Regions from separate parts of the Rhodococcus erythropolis R138 genome, predicted to be linked through region 3. Evidence: riboswitches for the same ligand, from Rfam matches in the RefSeq annotation. Region 3 holds a riboswitch; each other region holds the start of a gene.
The links. Region 3 has a riboswitch for cobalamin ahead of H351_RS26110 (ABC transporter substrate-binding protein). Riboswitches for the same ligand answer to the same signal wherever they lie in the genome.
Positions count from the first base shown of each region.

Region 1: another riboswitch for cobalamin. It lies ahead of H351_RS22165 (ABC transporter substrate-binding protein); the one in region 3 lies ahead of H351_RS26110 (ABC transporter substrate-binding protein).
Region 2: another riboswitch for cobalamin. It lies ahead of cobN (cobaltochelatase subunit CobN); the one in region 3 lies ahead of H351_RS26110 (ABC transporter substrate-binding protein).

Region 1 covers NZ_CP007255.1:4,820,239-4,827,475, reverse strand. The annotation lists gene H351_RS22170 (MMPL family transporter) at 1-595, opposite strand, end outside; cobalamin riboswitch at 665-812, shown strand; gene H351_RS22165 (ABC transporter substrate-binding protein) at 929-1,924, shown strand; gene H351_RS22160 (FecCD family ABC transporter permease) at 1,921-2,961, shown strand; gene H351_RS22155 (ABC transporter ATP-binding protein) at 2,958-3,791, shown strand; gene H351_RS22150 ((2Fe-2S)-binding protein) at 3,788-4,558, shown strand; gene phoA (alkaline phosphatase) at 4,596-6,128, opposite strand; gene H351_RS22140 (error-prone DNA polymerase) at 6,398-7,237, shown strand, end outside.
Region 2 covers NZ_CP007255.1:3,744,501-3,751,737, forward strand. The annotation lists gene H351_RS17240 (precorrin-8X methylmutase) at 1-419, opposite strand, end outside; gene cobG (precorrin-3B synthase) at 439-1,581, opposite strand; cobalamin riboswitch at 1,633-1,765, shown strand; gene cobN (cobaltochelatase subunit CobN) at 1,805-5,425, shown strand; gene H351_RS17255 (GMC oxidoreductase) at 5,465-7,105, opposite strand.
Region 3 covers NZ_CP007255.1:5,674,611-5,681,847, reverse strand. The annotation lists gene H351_RS26125 (ABC transporter ATP-binding protein) at 1-193, opposite strand, end outside; gene H351_RS26120 (FecCD family ABC transporter permease) at 190-1,230, opposite strand; gene H351_RS26115 (class I SAM-dependent methyltransferase) at 1,227-1,979, opposite strand; gene H351_RS26110 (ABC transporter substrate-binding protein) at 1,980-2,993, opposite strand; cobalamin riboswitch at 3,052-3,232, opposite strand; gene H351_RS26105 (siderophore-interacting protein) at 3,273-4,130, opposite strand; gene H351_RS26100 (SDR family NAD(P)-dependent oxidoreductase) at 4,613-5,404, shown strand; gene H351_RS26095 (DUF1254 domain-containing protein) at 5,457-6,797, opposite strand; gene H351_RS26090 (nuclear transport factor 2 family protein) at 6,897-7,237, shown strand, end outside.

The DNA of each region.
Region 1 (7,237 bases), 850 kb from region 3:
CGACGATGCCGCCGAAGATGAAGACCAGCAGCACCAGAGTGATCGGAATGGCGATGGCTTCGGCGACCACCAGGTCTTTCTCCAGCTTGGTGTTGAACGCGACGCCGACAACGGTATTACCCGCGAATTGTGCCTCGGCACCTTCAACTTCGAGCTTCGGCAAGAGATCGGCGAAAGTAGCAGGTGTGACGCCCGAGTCCGGTGCCAACGTGATCGCAACGGCCGCCATGGATCCGTCGTTCGAGAGCAGACTGGCCTTGGCCGCGGCGTCCGTTCCCCAATACGACTTCACCGACGCGGTCGGCACTTCCGTTTTGAACTGGTCGACGGCGGCCGTTACTGCCGGCCCGATGTCGTCGAGGGTCTTGCCGTCGGTGGGTGAGTAGATCGCGATGATGTCCGGGGTCTGCGGCCCGAGATTGTCTTCGATGATGTCCGCAACCTTCGCGGAGTCGCTGCCCGGATCGATGAAGCCGCCCTGGCTGAGCTTGCCGAACACTCCGAGTCCCCACACCCCACTGATGAGAACTATCAGAACCGCGAGGCTCAGTACCCACCATTTCCGGGCGACGACGGTTTGGGCCCAGCGTGTCATGTATCAACTCCGGTGTGTGGGGGCGTCTGGCCAGATCGACTGTAGTGGGCGTTTGGTCTTGAATCGGAAACGTCATGCATACTGCTCGAAGCACTTGCAAGCCACGCGTGTGGGGGAAGCCGGTCCGAATCCGGCGCTGACCCGCAACGGTAGGTCGATTCTCGGTAGTCACCGAGCGTCGGCAAGCCCGATTACCCACCGCGCGGTGTGCGACATCCATTCGTCGTGGTCTACGAAAAGGAAGTCCAGCAGGAGCTCTGGCCGAGTATCAGTGTGCGGGCGGAGTTGTCTGTCGGATTCTCATTCGTGGCTCAGAGCCCTTACGAGGTCCCCGTGTCACTTCAGTTCTCCCCGTCCCGCGCCGCCGCTGTTCTCATCGCGGTCGCCTTGGTTTCGGCAGGTTGTTCCAAAGGCCAGGAATCAGAGTCCGCGTCTGCTGCGGAATCCTTCGCACAGCCTGTGTCCGTGACCAACTGCGATCGAGAGATGACCTTCGACTCGCCGCCGCAGCGCATCGTGTCTTTGAACGGGCATGTCACCGAGGCGCTCATCGAAATCGGTGCGGGTGACCGGATCGTCGGTCGGGCGTACAGCGACAATCCGCCAACTGCGGAGACCGCCGATGTATTCAACAAGATTCCCAGCCTCTCCGATACGTTCCCCAGCATGGAGCAGGTTCTCGACGTCGATCCGGACTTCGTGGTCGGAGGAATGACCAGTGCCTTCAACGAGAAGCAGGGCCGTTCCCGAGACGCTTTCGGCGAGCGCGGAATCAACACCTTCCTCTTCTCGGAATACTGTGGCACCGGTTTCCCCGACATCGGATTGCTCGAGAACGACTACACGCAACTCGGTCGAGTCCTGGGCGTTGAAGATTCCGCCCGCGAGGTCGCAGAGGAGATCAGCGATGGTCTCGATTCCGTCCGCGCTTCGGTCGGGGACGCGGCGCCGGTACCGACCTTCTTCTACGACAGTGGTGACCAGGTTCCGACGACCATCGGCGGAGTCGGCGTCGGTCAATTGGTCGCGGAATACTCCGGTGTCTCGAACATCTTCGCCGAAGGGACAAAGCCCTACATCGACGCATCGTGGGAAGCTGTTGCCGAGCGTGCACCCCAGGCGATCGTGGTCATCGACTACGGCGACAAGACGGCCGAGCAGAAGATCGACTTCCTCCGTGCCCAGCCGTTGATGGCGACCACCCCTGCTGTGCAGCAGAACCGGTTCGTCGTGGTTCCTCTCGCGGACCTGTTCGAGAGTTCACGGTTGGTGCGTTCGGCACAGACCATCGCGACGGCCTTCCATCCGGGCGCTGACGCGGCGAAGTGACCCGCACGCGTTACGGGTACGGCGCCCTACTTGTCGGCTTGGCGGTCGCCTTGGCGATCGTCCTGGGGTTGGCCGTCTCCTTGGGATCGGTTCGCATTCCCGTCGGTGACGTCTGGGCGATAGTCGGAGCCCGTTTGGCGCCAGGGACTTTCGAAACGTGGTGGACCGCGGCGCGGGAGTCGATCGTGATCGACTCCCGCCTGCCACGTGCACTCACGGCTGCGGTCGTGGGTGCTTCCTTGGCGATGTCGGGTGCTGTTGCTCAGGCTGTCACACGGAATCCTCTTGCCGACCCGTATCTGCTCGGAGTTTCGTCGGGTGCGGGATTCATGGTGGTGCTCGTGTCGGTGCTGGGTTTCGGCGCCGGCCTCCTCGGGGTTTTCACGATTCCGGTCGCAGCATTCGTCGGGGCGATGATCCCGTTGTTTCTCGCACTGCTGATCGGCGGCCGGTATCCGCAGCCGACCGCGATCATTTTGGTGGGTGTAGCGCTCGCCCAAATATTCTCGGCGCTCATCACCTTTTGCATCCTGGTGTTGGCCGATGATCGGCACGTGACGTCGGTGATGCACTGGATTGCCGGCGGATTCGGTGATGCGCGATGGTCGACGCTGATCTTCCCGACGATCGCACTGGTCGTCGTCGGCACGGCCCTTCTGTTCAGTTCGCGGTGGATGGACGTCTTGCAGACCGGTGACGACGGGGCTGCAGCACTCGGTATGAACGTCCGACGGTTCCGAGTGTTGTCCTTGCTTGCGGTCTCCGTACTGGCGGGCGCGGCAGTCAGCGTTGCCGGTGGAATCGGATTCATCGGCCTCCTGATCCCACATCTGGCCGGTTTCATCGTCGGCACCAGAGCAATTCGACTGCTCCCTGCTGCAGCCCTTCTGGGCGCCGTCGCGATGGTTGCCGCGGATACCGCTGCGCGCTCGGTGGCACAATCCACCGAAGTTCCGGTCGGAGTGATCACCGCCCTCGTGGGTGCACCGATCTTCGTCTGGATGCTCTACCGGCAGTATCGGAGGCTCGAACAGTGACGCAGACCAGAACAGTGACGCAGACCAGAACAGTGACATGCCCGAAGGACGGCGAAGCTGCGCCTCTGCTCGAACTCGTCGAGACCCGGGCGCGGCTTGGCAACCGCGAAGTCTTGCGCGGCATCACTTTCGCGGTGACGTCCGGTGAAATACTGGGCTTGGTCGGACCCAACGGCAGTGGCAAGACGACGGCGCTGCGCTGCTGCTACAACGCTTTGACTCCGACAGGTGGCGCAGTTCTGATCGATCAAGCCGACTCGACGACGCTCTCGCGTAAGGACATCGCCAAAACCATCTCGGCGAGCGTCCAGGAACCTACTGTCTCGGCAGGACTTTCGGTTCGTGAATCGATCGCGCTCGGACGAACTCCGCACCGTAGCTGGTTGGACCGAAGCACTGAGCGAGATACCGCCATCGTGGACCGGTGCATCGAGCAGGTTGGTCTGGTCGAGCTTGCCGGACGCGACGTGTCCACCCTGTCGGGTGGTGAGCGGCAACGTGTCTCGATAGCGCGCGCATTGGCTCAGGAGCCCAAGGTTCTGTTGTTGGACGAGCCGACCAATCATCTCGATCTTCGTCACCAGTTGATCGTGATGGAATTGCTCGCCGAACTTGCGTCGGCGGGGCTCGCGGTTGTGGTCACGATGCACGATCTACGGTTGGCAGTCGAGTACTGCGACAACCTTGCCGTGCTCACCGAAGGTGAACTCCGCGCGTGTGGGTCTACGGTCGAGGTGTTGGACGAGCCGTTGTTGGCCGAGGTTTTCGGCATCAAGGCGCGAGTCGAACGCGGAGTACGTCCGCGGATGGAGATATTGGGGCTGGCATGACGGAATCGGTAGCCGGGATCTACGCCCGTATGGCATTAGCGGTGCCGTTCTTCGACAACCTGAGCGGGTATCCGGATACGATGCCCGCGGTGTTGATGACCGACCCCCAGTGGTTGGCAGCACGTGTCGCCGATACGGCCGAGCGATGGGGGAGTGCGGACAGCCGAGTGAACGGCACGTTGTGGTGGTACTCGGCCAGTTCCACGCTGACTGGCATTCCGATCGGAACCGGAATGGTCACCGGGTTCGCGGCCGATCCATCGTTGAACGGTGGGCGGATCTTCTTGCGTGACAACGGCTATCTGGGCGGGTTTGCTGCCGGATCGGTCATTCCGATCTCGCGGAGTGTGGCGGAGTTGGGCCACGCGATGTTCCGCTCACTCAGTCCCGTGATCGAGGTACTCGCCGAGGTGTCCGGCGTTCGGCAGCAGGCGCTGTGGGCGATCGCGACGGACTCCATCGCCAATCGCAGCCTCGACGCCGCCGGTAGCGCGAGGGAGCGCGGAAGTGCATTTGCTGCCGGCCTGATCGATGTTCTCCGCGGTGAGAACCCGGGCATTCCGGTTCCGCGTTTCGTCGATGTCGACCGCAATGAAAGTGTTGTGCGCGTTTCTAATCCGTTGACACCGGTGGCATCCGGGCGACGCAGATTCACGCAGCGCGCGTCGTGCTGCCTGATTTACGAGGTGCCCGGTGAAGGTAAGTGCACCAGTTGCCCGAAGCGCGCACCCGAAGATCGGGTGCGCGCCTTGGCTGCTCTGGTGTGACTGGACCCAGGCTTTTACCGGGTCGGGTTTGGTCAGGTCAGTGAGCTGCGACCTTGGAACGGTCGAGTCCCAGCGCGTCGGTCATCGTGAAGAACAGATCGGTCTGGTCCGTGAGGCCGCTGACATTGGCCGCGTGCGGGCCGAAAGCTGCTACGCGCAACTGAGTTCCGGTATGCCCTTCGGATTCGACGGCCGGATCTTCGGACGTTCCGTAGCTGATCGTCATCTCCGAGCCGTCCTTCGTGGTCAGCTTGCGGGTCAGACCGGGGTAGACGATTTCCTGGGCGCGCTCGACCGGGATGTTCTGGTCCTTGGCGATGGTGGCGATGTCGTCTGCGCTGACGTTGGTGACGATCTGGCTGGTGTGAGCGTGGTCGGCTGTGACGATGACCAGGGTTTCTCCGTCGGTCTTCGCAAATTCGAGTGCCTTCTGCACAGCTTCGTCGAGGTCGACGGTTTCACCGATCTGACCGCACGCGTTGGCTGCGTGATCTTGCTTGTCGATCGAGGCACCTTCGACTTGGAGGAAGAATCCGTTGTCGTTGACCTTCAGTAGGTCGATTGCCTTCTGCGTCATGTCCGCGAGCTTCGGTACGTCGGAGGTTCGCTTGGGGTTGTCGATGCAGGTCTCGGCGGGCTGCAGGTAACCGTCGCGGGTGGCGACAGAGCCTTCCCAGCGGACGGGCATGTTGCCGTCGGCGAACAGCCCGAGCACGGGTGCGTCCTGATCGGCCTTGCCGACCTCGTTCATCTCGGCGGCATTCTTCACCAGCTGGTAGCCACGAGCGGCAGCTTGCTCGTTGAGGGTCTTGCCCTGCCAGTCACCGGCTTTCGCGGTTTCAGCGAAGGACTTGGCGCCGCCGGCAAAGGTGACGTCGGCGCGGGTGTCGAGGAGCTGTTCGCTGATCGACCCCTTGCCGCCGTTCTCGATGGCGTTCTCCGGGCAGGACTTGGACGTCGCCTCGGGTCCGTAGCACTTGCGGCCGCTGACGTGCGCGACCTGCACTGCGGGGGTGGCGTCCTGTACCTCGGCGGTGGAGACGTTGCCGGTGGCCTTGCCGTTCGCCTTGGCGATCTCGAGGACGGTCGACTGGGCCTGCCCCTTGATGTCGACGGAAATCGCGCCGTTGTAGGTCTTGGTGCCGGTGGACCATGCCGATCCACTGGCAGCGGAGTCGGTGACGTAGTCGGGCTTGCCGTCCTTGGTCAACGCGTAGTGCGTGTACTGGCCGGTGATCGGCAGGGCGTCGAGGCCGGCGAAGCTGCCAGCAGCACCCTCGGCGTAGTTGCGCGCGGCGGTGATCTCCGAGTCGCCCATGCCGTCCCCGATCAGGAGGATGACGTTCTTCGCGCCGGAAGCGTTGACGGCGTCACGCACTGCAGCCGACTGATCACCGTCGATGCGGCGAGCACCACCGTTCGAGGACAGTTCGCCGGTCGCGGCGCGATCGACGGTCGTGCCGTTCGAGCCTGTTGCCTCGTCGGCACTGCTGCTGCAGCCGGCAGCGGCCAGAACGGCGACGGCGCCGGCGACGGCCGTCAACCTACGTGTGTTGCGCGAGAACGACATACGAGTAGTACTCCTGGAAACAGTATGGATGGAGATTATGAACGCCGCTAATGATCTGGGGCCAAAGTGAACGGAGTGCAGACATGCGTACATCTGAATGTGACGAGACGGTGAGGGTTGAGATTCGCTCTGTTGACTGCGGGTGAGTGACCTGTCAGACTGAATCTGCATCGAACATCAGTTCGATGCATGTGGTGCGTCTTCCCTTTCGGCATCCTCGAGCAGTCGGTCGTCCCGTGACGGCCGGCTCGATCAGGTGCGAGGTCAGTGTGGGTTGGGGAAATGGGCCGCCGACGTGGTCCGAGATGGAACGGGTGCTGTCCGGACGGCCAGGCCGCGTGGAACACGAGGATTTGTTCCCGGGCGACGGAAGTGACAGTCCCGCCTGGTCACGAAAGCGCGGCGAGTATCACGCAGGCGAACTCACTCGTGGCACCGGCGTGGTTCCTTACGCAGAACTGCACGCTCACTCGGCCTTCAGCTTCCTCGACGGCGCATCACCGCCGGAAGAACTGGTCGAGGAAGCTGTGCGTCTCGGGCTCGAGGCGATTGCCGTCACCGATCACGACGGGTTCTACGGCGTGGTGAGGTTTGCGGAGGCTGCGCGTGAATGGGGAATGCGGACCGTGTTCGGGGCCGAGTTGTCGCTCGATTCGGTACCCAGAACCGGGACGGCAGATCCCGGTGGAACGCATCTTCTGGTACTTGCCCGTGGGCAGGAAGGATATCGCCGTCTTTCGCGGGAGATAGCCGCCGCACATCTGGCGGGCGGTGAGAAGGGCAAACTGCAGTACAACTACGACGCGCTGACCGAAGCCGCCGGTGGGCACTGGCAGATCCTGACCGGGTGCCGCAAAGGTCATGTGCGGCAAGCCTTGACGTCGGGTGGTCGCGAAGCCGCGGCGGAGGCCTTGCAGGATCTGGTCGAGCGTTTCGGGGCGGAGCGAGTGTCGGTGGAGCTCACTCATCATGGGTTGGCGGAGGACGACGAGCGCAATGCCGTTCTTGCAGAACTGGCGAGAGAACGTGGACTACGTACGGTGGCGACCACCGCCGCACACTTCGCCGCTCCTCCGCGTCGACGCCTCGCCATGGCAATGGCAGCTGTG
Region 2 (7,237 bases), 1.9 Mb from region 3:
AGTGCGGTGGGTGCGTTTCCGATCGCGACAACAGCGCCCTCGAGCTTGGCTCCCCACAGTTCGAGAGCAGCCGCCGAGCGAGTGTTGTCGATGGTCGACGCCAGCACGGGAACCCGCGGATCGCCGAGGGTGCAGATGACGTCGTTACCGGCGGGCAGACGCTTGCGCGTGATGCCGGCAGCCACCATCTGAGCGTCGCAGAAAATCGGCGCGCCGTCGCGCAGAGCTGCGCGCGCAGCCGAGACGACACCCGGTGTGAAGGCGACGTCGTCGACGAGATCGACCTGGCCACTTGCATGAATCATGCGCACTACAGCTTGCGAGACATCCGCCGGGAAACGGCTCAGGTCGGCTTCGGCCCGAATGGTGGCAAAGGACTGGCGATAGATTTCCGCGCCGTCACGGATGTACTCGATCATGTGCCACACGATAGAGGCATCACCGATCGGCCGGATTCACCCGGTAACCGTCACCCGTCGCAATCACATCCGCTACGTCCCCGCGGGGACGTCCGCAGCTGCGGTCGCACCCGGCCCAGTGCTGGCGCCCGACGACTGGCAGTTCTGCCTGCTCTACCGCGGTGATGGCGTCGGTGCGCACATCGGCGAGCGACTTCTCGCATCCCGGGCTTCCGGTGCAGGCGGTGACGTCGAGCCACGGTGAGTTCTCGTCGAAGATCAGCCCCATCGGCGCCAACACCCGGACTACCTGCTCGGCAGCCCATTCGTCGAGGTCGAAGATATGCACCGATCGCCACGGCGTCACGACGACGGGCTTGTCGACGGCGGCCAGGAACTCGGCCAGCCGAGCGTCGAGCAGCCCGAATCGCAAGCCTCCGCCCAGGGCTACGGTCCCGTCGCGCTGCTCGAGCCAGCCGATGGTGGGTCGTGCATCCGGCGTGAGGTCCGCCGCACCGGTGGACTCGGCGCTCAGACCCAGCTGCTCGAGGGTGCGTTCGATTCCGTCCGGAACCTCGGCCAGGCGCCAGTGCTTGTCGCGGACGTCGAGGAATGATCGAGCCGCCTCGAGGAGCAATTCGACGGCGTCGTCCGCCTGGACGCGGTGAGTGGTGTGGTGACCGGCGAGCACCAGTGAATGCTCGGTGGCGCTGCGCGCATGGAGCCCGAAATCGCCCCGTAGCCCGGTGATGTCTCCGCGCCCGTCGTCGAGGGTGAACAGGGTTCGCCCTGGCAGATCCGCCAATGCTTGATCCGCTTGGATCGCCGAATCGAGACGGTGGACCAGTTCACGAATGTCGGCTACGCCCCCGATACGGCCGGACAGTGGGGACGCGAGGATGTTGCGCACTCGCTCGTGCGTCGCGGACGGCAGCAGGCCGGCCGACGCGATTCGCGACGCGAAGGCTTCGGGATCCGAGACCGAGCGCAGTTGGACGTTGCCCCTCGAAGTGAGTTCCATCTGCCCGTTGCCGAGATCGCGCGCTGCGTCGGCGAGCGTCTGCAATTGGACCGGGGTGAGGAGTCCGCCGGGTAGGCGCACGCGTGCCAGTGCGCCGTCGGCGGCGTGGTGAACTTGCAGTGCACCCGGGCACGCGTCTGGCTGTGAACGGTCCGTGGGCATGGCTCCAGGGTACGACCTGTCATGAGTGCCTTCTGCGGACCGGTAGCATCACCACCACCAGTGACGGCAGTTGAGGAAACCGGTGAAAGTCCGGTGCGGTCGCGCCACTGTGAGTGTTGCTCGAGCGGGACGTGTTTCCGCTCGGAAACACGAGTCAGACCCTCAACCGCCGTCGATGACAGATCTGTGCCACGGGGCGCGAAACCCCAGGAAGGCTTCACCCGTGATTCTTCTGCTCTCCACGTCCGATACCGATCTGCTGAGCGCCCGCGCCAGCCAGGAAGCCGGCGACGGCGTCTCCTATCGCTGGGCCAACCCCTCACGCTTGCTGGTCTCGGAGGACTTGCCGCCCTTGCTCGACGGCGTCGACCTCGTGATCGTTCGTATCCTCGGCAGCCGTCGCAGCTGGGAAGACGGCCTGGACATGGTCCTCGCCTCCGGACTCCCCGTAGTCGTTCTCGGCGGCGAGCACGCGCCGGATGCCGACCTCATGGAGTGCTCGACGGTCTCCGCCGGTGTTGCTGCCGAGGCGCACAACTACCTGGCTGAGGGTGGCACACAGAATCTGGCACAGCTGCACCACTTCCTCTCCGACACCGTCCTGCTCACCGGCCACGGTTTCGAGCCGCCGGCTCACCTGCCTTCCTGGGGCATCGCTGATTTCGCGCCCGATCTCGACTCGGCGAGCGGTCCGGTCATCGCAGTTCTGTACTACCGCGCCCAGCATTTGGCCGGAAACACCCGGTATATCCAGGCGTTGTGCGACGCGGTCGCCGAGGCCGGTGGCACCGCGCTGCCGATCTACTGCGCATCTCTGCGAACCGCAGAAGCCGAACTTCTGAGCACGCTCCGCCGCGCCGACGCCATGGTCGTGACGGTTCTTGCTGCCGGCGGCACCAAGCCCGCCACCGCATCGGCGGGCGGCGACGACGAAGCGTGGGACGTGGCAGCACTCGCCGCTTTGGACGTTCCGATCTTGCAGGGACTGTGCCTGACCAGCAGCCGCGCCACCTGGGATGCCAACGACGACGGATTGTCGCCGCTCGACGTCGCGACGCAGGTTGCGGTCCCCGAATTCGACGGGCGCATCATCACGGTGCCGTTCTCGTTCAAGGAAATCGATTCCGACGGACTGTCCACGTACATGCCTGATCCGGAGCGCGCAGCCCGCGTGGCCGGCATCGCGGTGCGTCACGGCAAGTTGCGTCATATTCCGACGCCAGAGCGTCGTGTTGCGTTGATGCTGTCGGCGTACCCCACCAAGCACGCTCGCATCGGCAACGCCGTTGGCCTCGACACTCCGGCGAGCGCAATCGATCTGCTCACCGAAATGCGTTCTGCCGGTTACGACCTCGGTCCGGTCGACGGCCCTGACGCAGTTCCCGGCCTGGCGGCCAAGGACGGCGATGCGCTGATCCACGCCCTGATCGCGGCCGGCGGACAGGATCCCGACTGGCTCACTGCCGAGCAGCTCGAGGGCAATCCGATCCGCATCTCGGCAGCGAAGTACCGCGACTGGTTCGCCACCCTGCCCGAAGAGTTGCGCAGCGGAGTCGAGGAACACTGGGGCACAGCGCCCGGCGAGCTGTACGTCGATCGCTCGCAGGATCCGGACGGCGAAATCGTTATCGCGGCACTGCGATTCAACAACATCGTCCTCATGGTTCAGCCGCCGCGGGGATTCGGTGAAAAGCCTGTCGCGATCTACCACGACCCGGATCTGCCGCCGAGCCACCACTACCTCGCGGCCTACCGCTGGATCGCTGCCACCCCGGACAACGGCGGATTCGGCGCCGACGCCGTTGTGCACCTCGGCAAGCACGGCAACCTCGAATGGTTGCCGGGCAAGACGCTCGGCATGTCCAGCAACTGCGGCACCGACGCAGCGCTCGGCGACCTGCCGCTGATCTACCCGTTCCTGGTCAACGATCCGGGTGAGGGAACACAGGCCAAGCGTCGTGCTCACGCGACGCTCGTCGATCACCTGATCCCGCCGATGGCCCGTGCCGAAAGCTACGGCGACATCTCCCGCCTCGAGCAACTGCTCGACGAGCACTCCAACATTTCCGCACTCGATCCGTCCAAGCTCCCGGCTATTCGCCAGCAGATCTGGACACTGATGCGTGCCGCCAAGATGGACCACGACCTCGGCCTCGCCGAGCGGCCTGAAGAAGACGTGTTCGACGACATGCTCCTGCACGTCGACGGTTGGCTGTGCGAGATCAAGGACGTCCAGATCCGCGACGGTCTGCACATTCTCGGCCGTGCACCCCAGGGCGACGCCGAAATCGAACTGGTCCTCGCCATGCTGCGAGCCCGTCAGATGTGGGGCGGCGAACAGAGCGTCCCCGGTTTGCGTGAAGCACTCGGGCTCAGCGAAGACGGCGACGAGTCGCGCAGCCGTGTCGACGACGTCGAGGAAAAGGCGCACGCACTGGTTCGCGGCATGTACGACGCCGATTGGAACCCCGCTGCGGCAGAACAACTCAGCGACGACGAGACCGTCGTGAAGATCCTGCAGTTCGCGGCCACCGAAGTGGTTCCGCGTCTGCGGCAGACCGACAACGAGATCAAGCAGGTCCTGCACGCGCTCGACGGCGGATTCATCGCCGCGGGTCCGAGTGGGTCACCGCTCCGCGGCCTGATCAATGTTCTTCCCACTGGTCGTAACTTCTACTCCGTCGACCCCAAGGCAGTTCCTTCACGCCTGGCGTGGGAGACCGGTCAGGCGATGGCCGAGTCGCTCGCCGCTCGGTATCTCGCCGATCACGGCGAATACCCGCGCTCGGTGGGTCTGTCGGTGTGGGGAACCGCCGCCATGCGTACCTCCGGCGACGACATCGCCGAAGTGTTCGCGCTCCTCGGTGTTCGCCCCGTCTGGGACGAAGCAAGCCGACGCGTCGTCAACCTCGAAGTCATCGATCTCGAAGAACTCGGCCGCCCGCGCATCGACGTCACCGTCCGCATCTCCGGATTCTTCCGTGATGCGTTCCCGCACGTGCTCGCACTGCTCGACGACGCCGTTCAGCTGGTCGCGGCACTGGACGAGACGGACGAGCAGAACTACGTGCGCGCCCACTCACAGGCCGACCTTGCCGAGCACGGCGACGCCAGGCGTGCGACCACCCGTATCTTCGGTTCGAAGCCCGGAACCTACGGCGCCGGACTGCTGCAACTCATCGACTCCAAGACCTGGCGCGGTGACGACGACCTCGCCGAGGTGTACACCAACTGGGGCGGCTTCGCGTACGGCCGTGGGCTCGACGGAATCCCGGCAGCCGACGACATGCGCAGTGCTTACCGTCGAATCAACGTGGCGGCCAAGAACACCGACACACGTGAGCACGACATCGCCGATTCGGACGACTACTTCCAGTACCACGGCGGCATGGTTGCCACCGTGCGCGCGCTGACCGGAAAGTCGCCCGAGGCATATATCGGCGACAGCACTAGGCCGGAATCGGTTCGCACACGCACACTTTCGGAAGAGACCGCACGTGTCTTCCGGGCGCGCGTGGTCAATCCCCGCTGGCTCGACGCGATGCGCCGTCATGGGTACAAGGGTGCCTTCGAGATGGCGGCCACGGTCGACTACCTCTTCGGGTACGACGCCACCACCAACGTGGTCGCGGACTGGATGTACGAAAAGCTCGCCGAGACCTACGTTCTGGACGAGCAGAACCAGAAGTTCATGACGCAATCCAATCCGTGGGCACTACACGGAATCGCCGAGCGGCTCCTCGAAGCCGCTGAGCGCAACATGTGGGAGCACCCCGAGCAGAAGACACTCGACGGCTTGCGTCAGGTGTACCTCGAAACCGAAGGCGAACTCGAGGGGGAGTAAACCTCGAGAATCACCGGCAGGTCCGGGCGCCGAAGTGCTTCAGCGTCCGGACTTGATGATCTGAGCGATGTTCCGCTCCGCCAGAGCAGTGATGGTCAGTGATGGATTGACGGTGCCGGTGCTGCCCGGAATGGCAGCGCCGTCCATCACGTACAGGCCGTCGTAGCCCTTGACTCGCCCGTAGCCGTCGGTGGTCTTGCCCAGAACCGCACCGCCGAGGGGATGCGCGGTGAACGAGGAATTGACGTCCTTCGCGAACGGCAAGGCGGACGGCAGCGTGGTGCCGGCGAAGGCCATCTTGTTCTGGACGGCGCGCAGGGCCTCGACGGTGGCGTCGTTGCCGTTCTTCGGCCAGTTCAGCACCACCCGATCGGAGTCGCTGTCGTAGGCGAAGTCGGCGCGCTGCGAATCGAGGGTCATACCCAAGGTTCCGAGCATGCCGATGTTGACGGGTAGCCCGGGGACGTACCAGTTTTCCAGGGAGAGTGGCATTCCCGACTCGTCGACGATGCGTGATGCCGACGGTGCGGCTTGCGCAGTGCCGTCACTGAAGCCGAACGAGCGCACCATCCCGGCGTCGCCGTTCGTTCCCCAGCCCTTACCGACGTGTTCGTTGAGGTTCGGCAGCGCGCCCGTCGCCTGGGCGCGTACCAACAGTTCGGAGGTGCCGATCGAACCGGCGCCGAGGAACAGACGGTCACAGGTAAGAGTCTTCCGGGCCAGAACGCCACCCGTCGGATCCGTCGATTCGACGTCGACGACGTAGCGTCCATCACGTTCGCGACTGATCGCGAGCACCTGATGTCCGTAACAGACGGTGGCTCGTCCGGTGGCTTCGGCGGCAGGAATGTAGTTCTGCGTGAGGTCGAACTTCGCGCCGTTGGAGTTACCCATGTTGCTGTCACCGACAGTGGCCGAGGCTCGGGTTCGGCCGTCGAGTTCTGAGCGCACCACGTCCCAGTTCCAGATCCCGTCGATCCGCTGCGGATCGAATCCGGCACGACGAGCGTCCTGATCCCAACGACGCGAGTGGCCGAAATTCGGGGTTTGGTAAATGTCTTCGGGCAACGGGCTCAGACGCAGCATCTGGCGCACCTTGGGGTACCAGGTGGACGCCATCTCGTCGTAGTCGAGGGAGTTGCCGAAGACTGCGTCGAAGAATCGGCGCTCGGGCGCGATCATCACGCCGGTGAAGATGATGGAACCACCGCCGACTGCAGCGCCGCGCCAGACCGAGATGTGTTCGTAGTCGGTGGCATCGAGGACGCCGCTGAAGTAGTCGCACACCACCGGGAGTCCGGTGAGGTTGGTGAACGATGTGCGCCGGAAAACTCCGCGGCCGTCGGCCAGCATGTCGGAGGTGTGAATCTCCCGCTGCGGATCATGCGGCCATCGGAGTCCGCGTTCGAGGATGGTGACCTGGGTGCCGCTCTGCGCCAACCGGAGAGCGGTCGCGCTGGCGCCGAAACCTGACCCGATGACGATGGCTTCGGAATGTTCCGGGGGAGTGGGCGAGGGTACGAACAACTCGGGGACGAGTGCGCGGTAGTGATCGGCACCCATCGGTAGCGCACGCAGAGGCGCGGGGGCGGCGTGGCTGATCGAGGTCGACATGAGCGGTGTCGCGGCTGCAACTGCTGCCCCCACTCCGGCCGCTTTGAAAAAGTCACGACGCTGCATGTCACGACGCTGCATGTGTTTGTTCGACTCCCCAGTTCGACGATTTGCCTCAGAATAACTCGAGATGGAGTTTGGGGACGAAACGGCATGTTGAATGCGCACAGAAACCGGATAAAACGTGCATAAGTGGCA
Region 3 (7,237 bases):
GAGTTCGGTCCAGAGTCACCTCCCCGATTGTCGGACGGTTCTGCCCGGCAAGCAGTTTCAGCAGTGTCGATTTTCCCGAACCGTTGGGGCCGAGAAGCCCCACCGTACTTCCGACGGTGGGGGACACGTCGAGGGCGTCAACTATGAGCGCCCCGCCGACCCGCCAGCTGACGCCGGTCGCTTCGAGTGTCATGGCCTGGCCTTTCGTCTCCAGAGGATGACGGCAAATGCAGGCACGCCGACCAACGCGGTTACCACACCGGCCGGGAGTTCCTGCGGCGCAATGGCTGTACGTGCCACGGCGTCGACCCAGACCAGGAAGATCGAGCCGATCAGTGCGGACGCGGGCAGCAGTCGCCGATGGCTCGGACCGACGAGAGCCCGTGCCGCATGCGGGAGGACGAGGCCCACAAAGCCGATGGCGCCTGCGACGCTCACGATCACCGCCGTCATCAAAGCTGTTGCCAACAACAGGGTCACGCGCACTCGCCACACGTTCACCCCCAGCGACGACGCCGCGTCCTCGCCGAAGGCAAAGGCGTCGAGTGCGCGGGAGTGGGTCAGACAGACCACGAGGCCGACGGCGACCACCGCAGCGCAGAGCGCGACGTCGAGCCAGTCGGCGCCGCCGAGTGAGCCCAGGAGCCAGAACATCACGCCGCGAGTCTGCTCGGGATCGGCCGAGGTGATCACGATGAACGAGGTGAGCGCCGAGAACAGTTGGGTCGCGGCGACTCCGGCCAGGATCACCCGATCCGGCGTGCCGCCGGCCGCATGGGCGAGCAGCAACACAAGGGCGAAGGAGATCACCGCGCCGATGAAGGCGCCGCTCGACAAGCCGATCACCCCCGACCCCACTCCGAGGATCACGATCAGTACGGCACCGGTCGAGGCGCCGGACGAGATACCGAGGACAAAAGGATCAGCCAGTGGATTGCGAAGCAAAGACTGCATGATCGCCCCGCACAGCCCGAGACCCGCACCGCAGAGCGCGGCGAGCAGAGTACGTGGCAGACGAAGATCCCACACGATGCCGTCGCGGATAGGGGTGACGTCCGCCGCGGTACCGCCGAGATGGCCGACGACGATCGAGGCCACCTCACCGACCGACAGACCGGCCGGCCCCAACGTGATCGCCACGGCGGCCGACCCGGCCAGCGTGACAACACCGATCACCCACAGCAGGGTGACGGTCGTCGGGTTGTCACGCAGGCGAACTCTTGTCGTCATCTCACGCCGTAGACCACGTAGTCGTCGAACAGTTGCCAGACCGTTCCCGACTCTCGAAAACCTGCTTGCGCGAGCGCCGCCAACTGGAAGTCGACGGCAGTGGGCGCGGTAGCGTCGCGTCCGGCGAATCTGCGCTCACGCTCGTCGGTCAGTGGTCCGATGCCGGGAGTTGCCCGCAACTCCTCCCACCAGCTGTCCCACGCGGGAGCGCCGGCAGCAAAGGCGGAGCGTTGCGTCTGCTCGTCGTGAGCCTTCGCCCATCGACCGATGACGGGGGAGCGGCTGTCGAAGCGGAAGTGATCACCGTTGAGCAGGACTCCGTCAGGGCTCAGCAGTTCGCGGCACTGCCGGTACACCTCGACGAGCTGTTGCGGTTGTAACCAGTGCAGCGCGGTTGTCGACACTATCGCCTGCACCGGTGCAGTCACCGAAGTCGGCCAATCGGTGCTCAGCAGGTCTGCGTCGACCAGCTGCAGTCGGTCACCGAAACGAGTCGACGACTGACGGGCGACTTCCAGCAGCATCGGGTCGTAATCGATCCCCACAACGCTCGCGTGCTTGAACTTCTCGAGGATCCGGGCGCTCAGTGAGCCCGGTCCGCAGGCCAGGTCGACAACCGTGAACGGGGTGTGCGCGTACTGCAATTCGAGAACGTCGAGAATCGCGTCGAATCGCTTTTCGCGGTCGGCGATGTATGCCGCCTGCTGGTCGTCCCACTGACGCACCAGTTCACTGATCTCCGCGGACATCTAGACCACACCCAACTGGCGCAGCCCGTCGGAGAGCTGTTCGATGCCACCGACATTGCGGATCGAGGGATCCATCGTCGTTCCCTCGAGGATGATGTAACGCTTGTTCTTCACTGCGGTGAGCTTGCTGGCGACCGGGTCCGATTCGAGGAACGCGATCTTGTCTGCGGCACTGTCGCCGTCTCCGCCGCGGTCGAGATCTGCGAGCACCAGCACGGTCGGGTCTCGATCGAGCACACTCTCCCAACCGATTTCGGGCCAGTACTGTTTGTTGTCGTCGAAGGCGTTCTTCGCGCCCACCGCGTCGGTCATGATTCCCGGTGCACCGCAGCACCCGGCGAAGTACGGAGTCTTCGTGGCTGCGTACCACCACGCCAGCGTCACGTTTTCGGCTCCCAGCGACGCCGTGGCGGTGGCCGCGCGATCCTTCAAACTCTCGGTCAGCTCGACACCTTTGTCCTTGACGTCGAACAGTGTTGCCACGTCGCCGATTTCGGCGTACAAGTCGTCGAGTGTGAGGGCCTTGCTCTGCTCGGCATCCTGACCGGTGCACTCGCTGGGCGACTGGTACGTCGCGACCCCGAGGTCGGTGAACTTGGTCCGGTCGGCGATGCCTTCCGAGGTGAACGTGTAATTGAAGGTCGTGTAGACCATGTCCGGTTCGCGTTCGAGGACACTCTCGAAGGACGGGAACTCGGTGTCGAAAGCTTGAACCTGACTGCGTGCCTCACGTAATTCGGGGAGTACGTCGTCGTCGCTCATGGCGTAGCCGGCCATCCGGTCCTGCACTCCCAGTGCGAACAGCATTTCGGCCGCAGGCTGATTTACCGCGATCGCCCGTTCGATCGGTCGCTCCACCGTGACGTCTCGGCCACAGTTCTGGACTGTCACGCGCGATTGTTCGGAAGAGTTGGATTGTTGGGCAGCACTGTCGTCGGAGGAGCAGGCAACCAACGACGCGCTCAACAAGGCCGCGACGGCAGCGGCGGGTAGGCGAAGTCTGGACAGACGCATGGAATCTCGTTCTCGCAGGGGCTCGTTCGCGGAGCCCGTTACCGTGTGAACAGGCGCCTGTTGACCCCTGCTGCCAGCCGGTATTCGGACTCGAGATCGCCCCACCCGAGCGCCTTCCCAGATTTTCATCCAGTGGCGTAAGCCCGGGCGGTCACCCTCACCGCTGCGCGTCAGTTCCGGATTCACACCGGATTCCCTGACCCCCTGTGTGGAGGTCCGCTGGCACAGAGGAACTTATCACCGCAGTGCACGGCCGGTCAGGTCGGCCGGTGTACGCGATCAGATCTCGATGGCCAGGTCGTCGATGTCGGTGAGGGTTCCACCGTCGGCGAGGATGCGCTCGTAGTTCTCGCGCCGACGGAGGTCGATTTCGGTGTTGCTGATGCCGCGCTTCCAGTATCCGAATATCGCGACGTCGTCTTTGTCGAGTCCGACGGTCGACCGAAAGTGCCTACGGATTGCGCGCATCTCGTTGCGTTCACCGGCTCCCCACACGACGTAGCTCGCGGGATCGGCGAGCTCGCGTGCTCGTACCGCCAGTGGGCCGTCGGGCTCGGCGAGATCTGCGCTCACGCGGTGAAGCTCCAGGCCGGGGAGAGCGGGCAGTTCGGCGAAAGCGACCTCGTCATCTGTTGTGACCCAGCCGATTCCGGCCACGTCGGTAGGTAGCTGCTCGATGATCGAGTACAGCGCAGGTATTGCGGTGCCGTCCAGAAAAAGTGCGATCCGTCGACCGGGAACGTCGGGGACCAAGAAGTGTGGTCGCGGACCGGTGAGACCGAAGATGTCACCGATGGCCAACGCCGCTGCCCACCTCATCATCGGGCTGGTCTGTCCGTGCAGGACCACGTCGATGACGATCGATCCGGCTACAGAATCGTAGGAACGCACCGTGTACACACGCGAAGCGTCGTCGAAATTGGGCCCGAGATTCATACGTACGGTGACGTTCGGGCGTGACCAGGTCGGATCGTCGGTCGACTCCGTCAAATGAGCCGTGATCCGCAGCAGGTGGTCGCTCGGTCGCTCCATTGCTTCGACGACGGCGAGAACGTCGTTGAGTCCGCGATTGTGGTCAGCGGTTCGTAGGACGCTCGCCCGGGGAGTTGTTGTGCTCGTGGCGTCTGTATGTGTCATGGACTGTGCTCCTGGATCGGGTTTTCGAGATGCCATCAGGTTAGTGCTGCCTAAGTCGGCAAAGTTGTCCAGAAGTGACATCTGATTACCTGAATCAAACCTGCGTCGCGGACAACGCGTTTGAGCGACTTGTACTCGCGCTGCTACGGTGCCTGTGATGTCCATACGCCGCTGTACTCTCGATTCCGGCCGTGCACTGCGCACGGCCCGATTCGGCGTAGCGACATTCCGCCGGGGGCGTAAGGCGATCGACCGCCGCCCCTCTGGTCTTGTCTGGATCGAAAGAGCCTCGGCCGCACCGGCCGGATCCGTCTGACATTCGCCACTTCGGCGAGCCTTACCTCGCTGAGATTTCGCAGTGCCACACCTGTTGCAGTGCTGCGTATTTCCCGTACCTGAAGTTTCTCGCGGGTGAGTTGTGAGTGTCGGCGCCGCCGAGCCTGGATTACCAGCCAACTCGTTTTCGCGAAAGGTACACAGCAATGAATCGTTTCGAAGGTCGTCGTATTCTCGTCACCGGCGCAGGATCTGGAATCGGGCAGGCCACCGCGCTGCGGTTGCTCGCCGAAGGTGGCCGCGTGGTCGCTGCCGACATCTCCGAGAAGGGGCTGGCAGACACCCGGAAGTCGGCTGAACATGCCTCGACGGAGGGTCGTCTCGACACCGTCGTCGTCGATATCGGTGACGAGAGTTCCGTCATCACGGTTGTGGGTCAGGCAATTTCGGCTCTCGGGGGATTGGACGTACTGGTCAACGCCGCCGGGATATTGCGAGGCGGGCACACCCACGAGACCTCACTGGACTTGTGGAATCAGGTGATCTCCGTGAACTTGACCGGCACCTTCCTCGTCACTCGTCAGGCACTGCCAGCTCTCCTGTCCACCGGCAACGCAGTGGTGGTGAATTTCAGCTCCACCTCCGCAGCCTTTGCGCACCCGTACATGGCCGCATATGCGGCGAGTAAGGGAGGAATCCAGTCCTTCACTCACGCACTGGCTCTCGAATACGGCAAGCAGGGTCTGCGCGCCGTCGCGGTAGCTCCGGGCAGTGTGAAGAGCGGGATCACCGACACCACGGCGTCGTACCTGCCGGAAGACACCGACTGGTCGCTCTTCGGCAAGCTGTCGCCAATTCTGAGCACTGATCTGGAGTCCGGTGGTGCTCCCATGGCCGGGCCGGAAAGTGTTGCGGGAGTTATCGCGATGCTGGCATCCGACGATGGTGCCTTCATCACCGGCACGGAGATCCGTGTCGACGGCGGCACGCACGCCTGATTCTGTGTCCGTCTGACGGCCTGGCCTGGGGCAGGCCGTCGGACGTGAGCCGTCATTCTCGCGAGCGAGTGATAGCGGGGACGACGTAGGACTGATCGAGTACGGCGGGCGAAGGTTCGTACATTCTCAGGACCGGTCGGAAGTCTCCGCGCGGGCAGGGGAGCCAGTTCGCCTTCGCCGTGGCATCTTTCGGCTCCTCGTGACTGATTGTGATCGTCAACGCACCGTCGGCGTCGTGGACGATGCCGGGAGTGCGGTCGCCGATCGAGTATCGGTCGATGGGGTTCGCCACGAGGAAGAAGTCCGGCACCGAGTACATCGTCAGCGACCAGAAGGCGCTCACCGGCGGAGTGGGGTCGAGTCTGATCGTGTAGGTGCGGTTTCCGTTCAATTGCGTTCCCTGATCGTCGACGTAGGTCATGATGTACGCCGCTTCGTAGGGGTGGTTGCCCCACAGCCCGCCCTTGGCCGCCGCCGCTCGTTCGATGATTCGCAACCTGGGATCGGCGATCTTGAATTGTGGATCGTCGATTGCGCCGACCTCGAAGTAGTCGAGGTTGTAGTCGAAGGCGTGGAAAGTCAGCTTCCAGCCGTTGGCCTCGGGGCTGGAGCCGTGCGTGAGTGCTTCGTGCAGATTCTTCTCTCCGGCGGTCAACCCGTCTGCGAGCGCCGCAGCGTCGTCGGCAGACAGCGATACATAGGGAGAGGCCCCGTGCTCGGTGACTCCGATCGGTGAGAACGAATCCTGGAGTTCTCGATCGCGCGGGGCCGGCGGAAAGGCCTGCGACCAGATGCGGAGTTTCTCGAGGAAGAGGAGGTCCTGGCTGACCTCGGAGTCGGGGACCGGTAGACCGGCCGGAGCCCGGGCGGAGTCGACGACGGTCAGGGTGGTGGCGTCCTGCAAGGCGTGCACGGCGGGGAGGTCGTCGTCGCCGCCGCACGCCCACCGACCGACGATCGATGCAACGGTCGTGGGAAATCTGATCACTGTGGTCTGGGCGGTCGGGGTTCCGGTCCAGGTGGGTGGGACGAGAAGGAAGTCTCCGCTCTTGGTGCCGGTGGCACGGTGCCCGACGTAAGCGAAATTGTTTGTCCAGGCGTCGACGAACTGGAGGACGTAGTAACGGCCATCGGTATCGGGGACGTGCAGCGCAACGGGGCCGACAGAAAGGTCGATCTGCGCCATGGAATACACGGTGTCGTTGTTGATCGTGACAAAAGTATCTGCCGGGCCGGCGAGTGTGCGGGCGTGACTGAAGGTGTTGAAAGGTGCGGCGGGGTTCGCTCCGACACCGTCGTGAACGTACCGATGGACCTGGTCGAGATTGAAAACGAGGGGAAATCCGTAGATGTACGCCTGAGCTGCAAGCTCGGTGCGACTGGTGTCTGTCATCTCTGCCCTCTCGTAGTTCGTCGGTTCGACGTCCACCTTGCGGGAACCCTGCCGTCGAGGCATCACCCGCCGAGGGTGACGACGGTAGAGGGAGAGGCCATGTCGGATCAGGAAACAGCGGTGCTGACTGCAACTGCAGACGAGTGGAACGTCGCGATGTGCTCGAACGACGCCGAACGGATCGGCGACTTCATGGCCGACGACTGGGTGATCGTCTCGGAATCCGGGGTATCCACCAAGGCGGAGTTTCTGGGTTTCGTGGCCTCTGGCGACCTGACTCATTCGGCGATGGATCGCGTCGGGCGCGCTCGCGTGCGTTTCTTCGGTGACGTTGCGCTTTTCACCACGCGGATCACCAATACTGCGCACTACGACGGAAGGCAGTACGACGCCGAGGAGTGGACCACCGACGTGTTCGCCCGGCGAGACGGTCGTTGGCG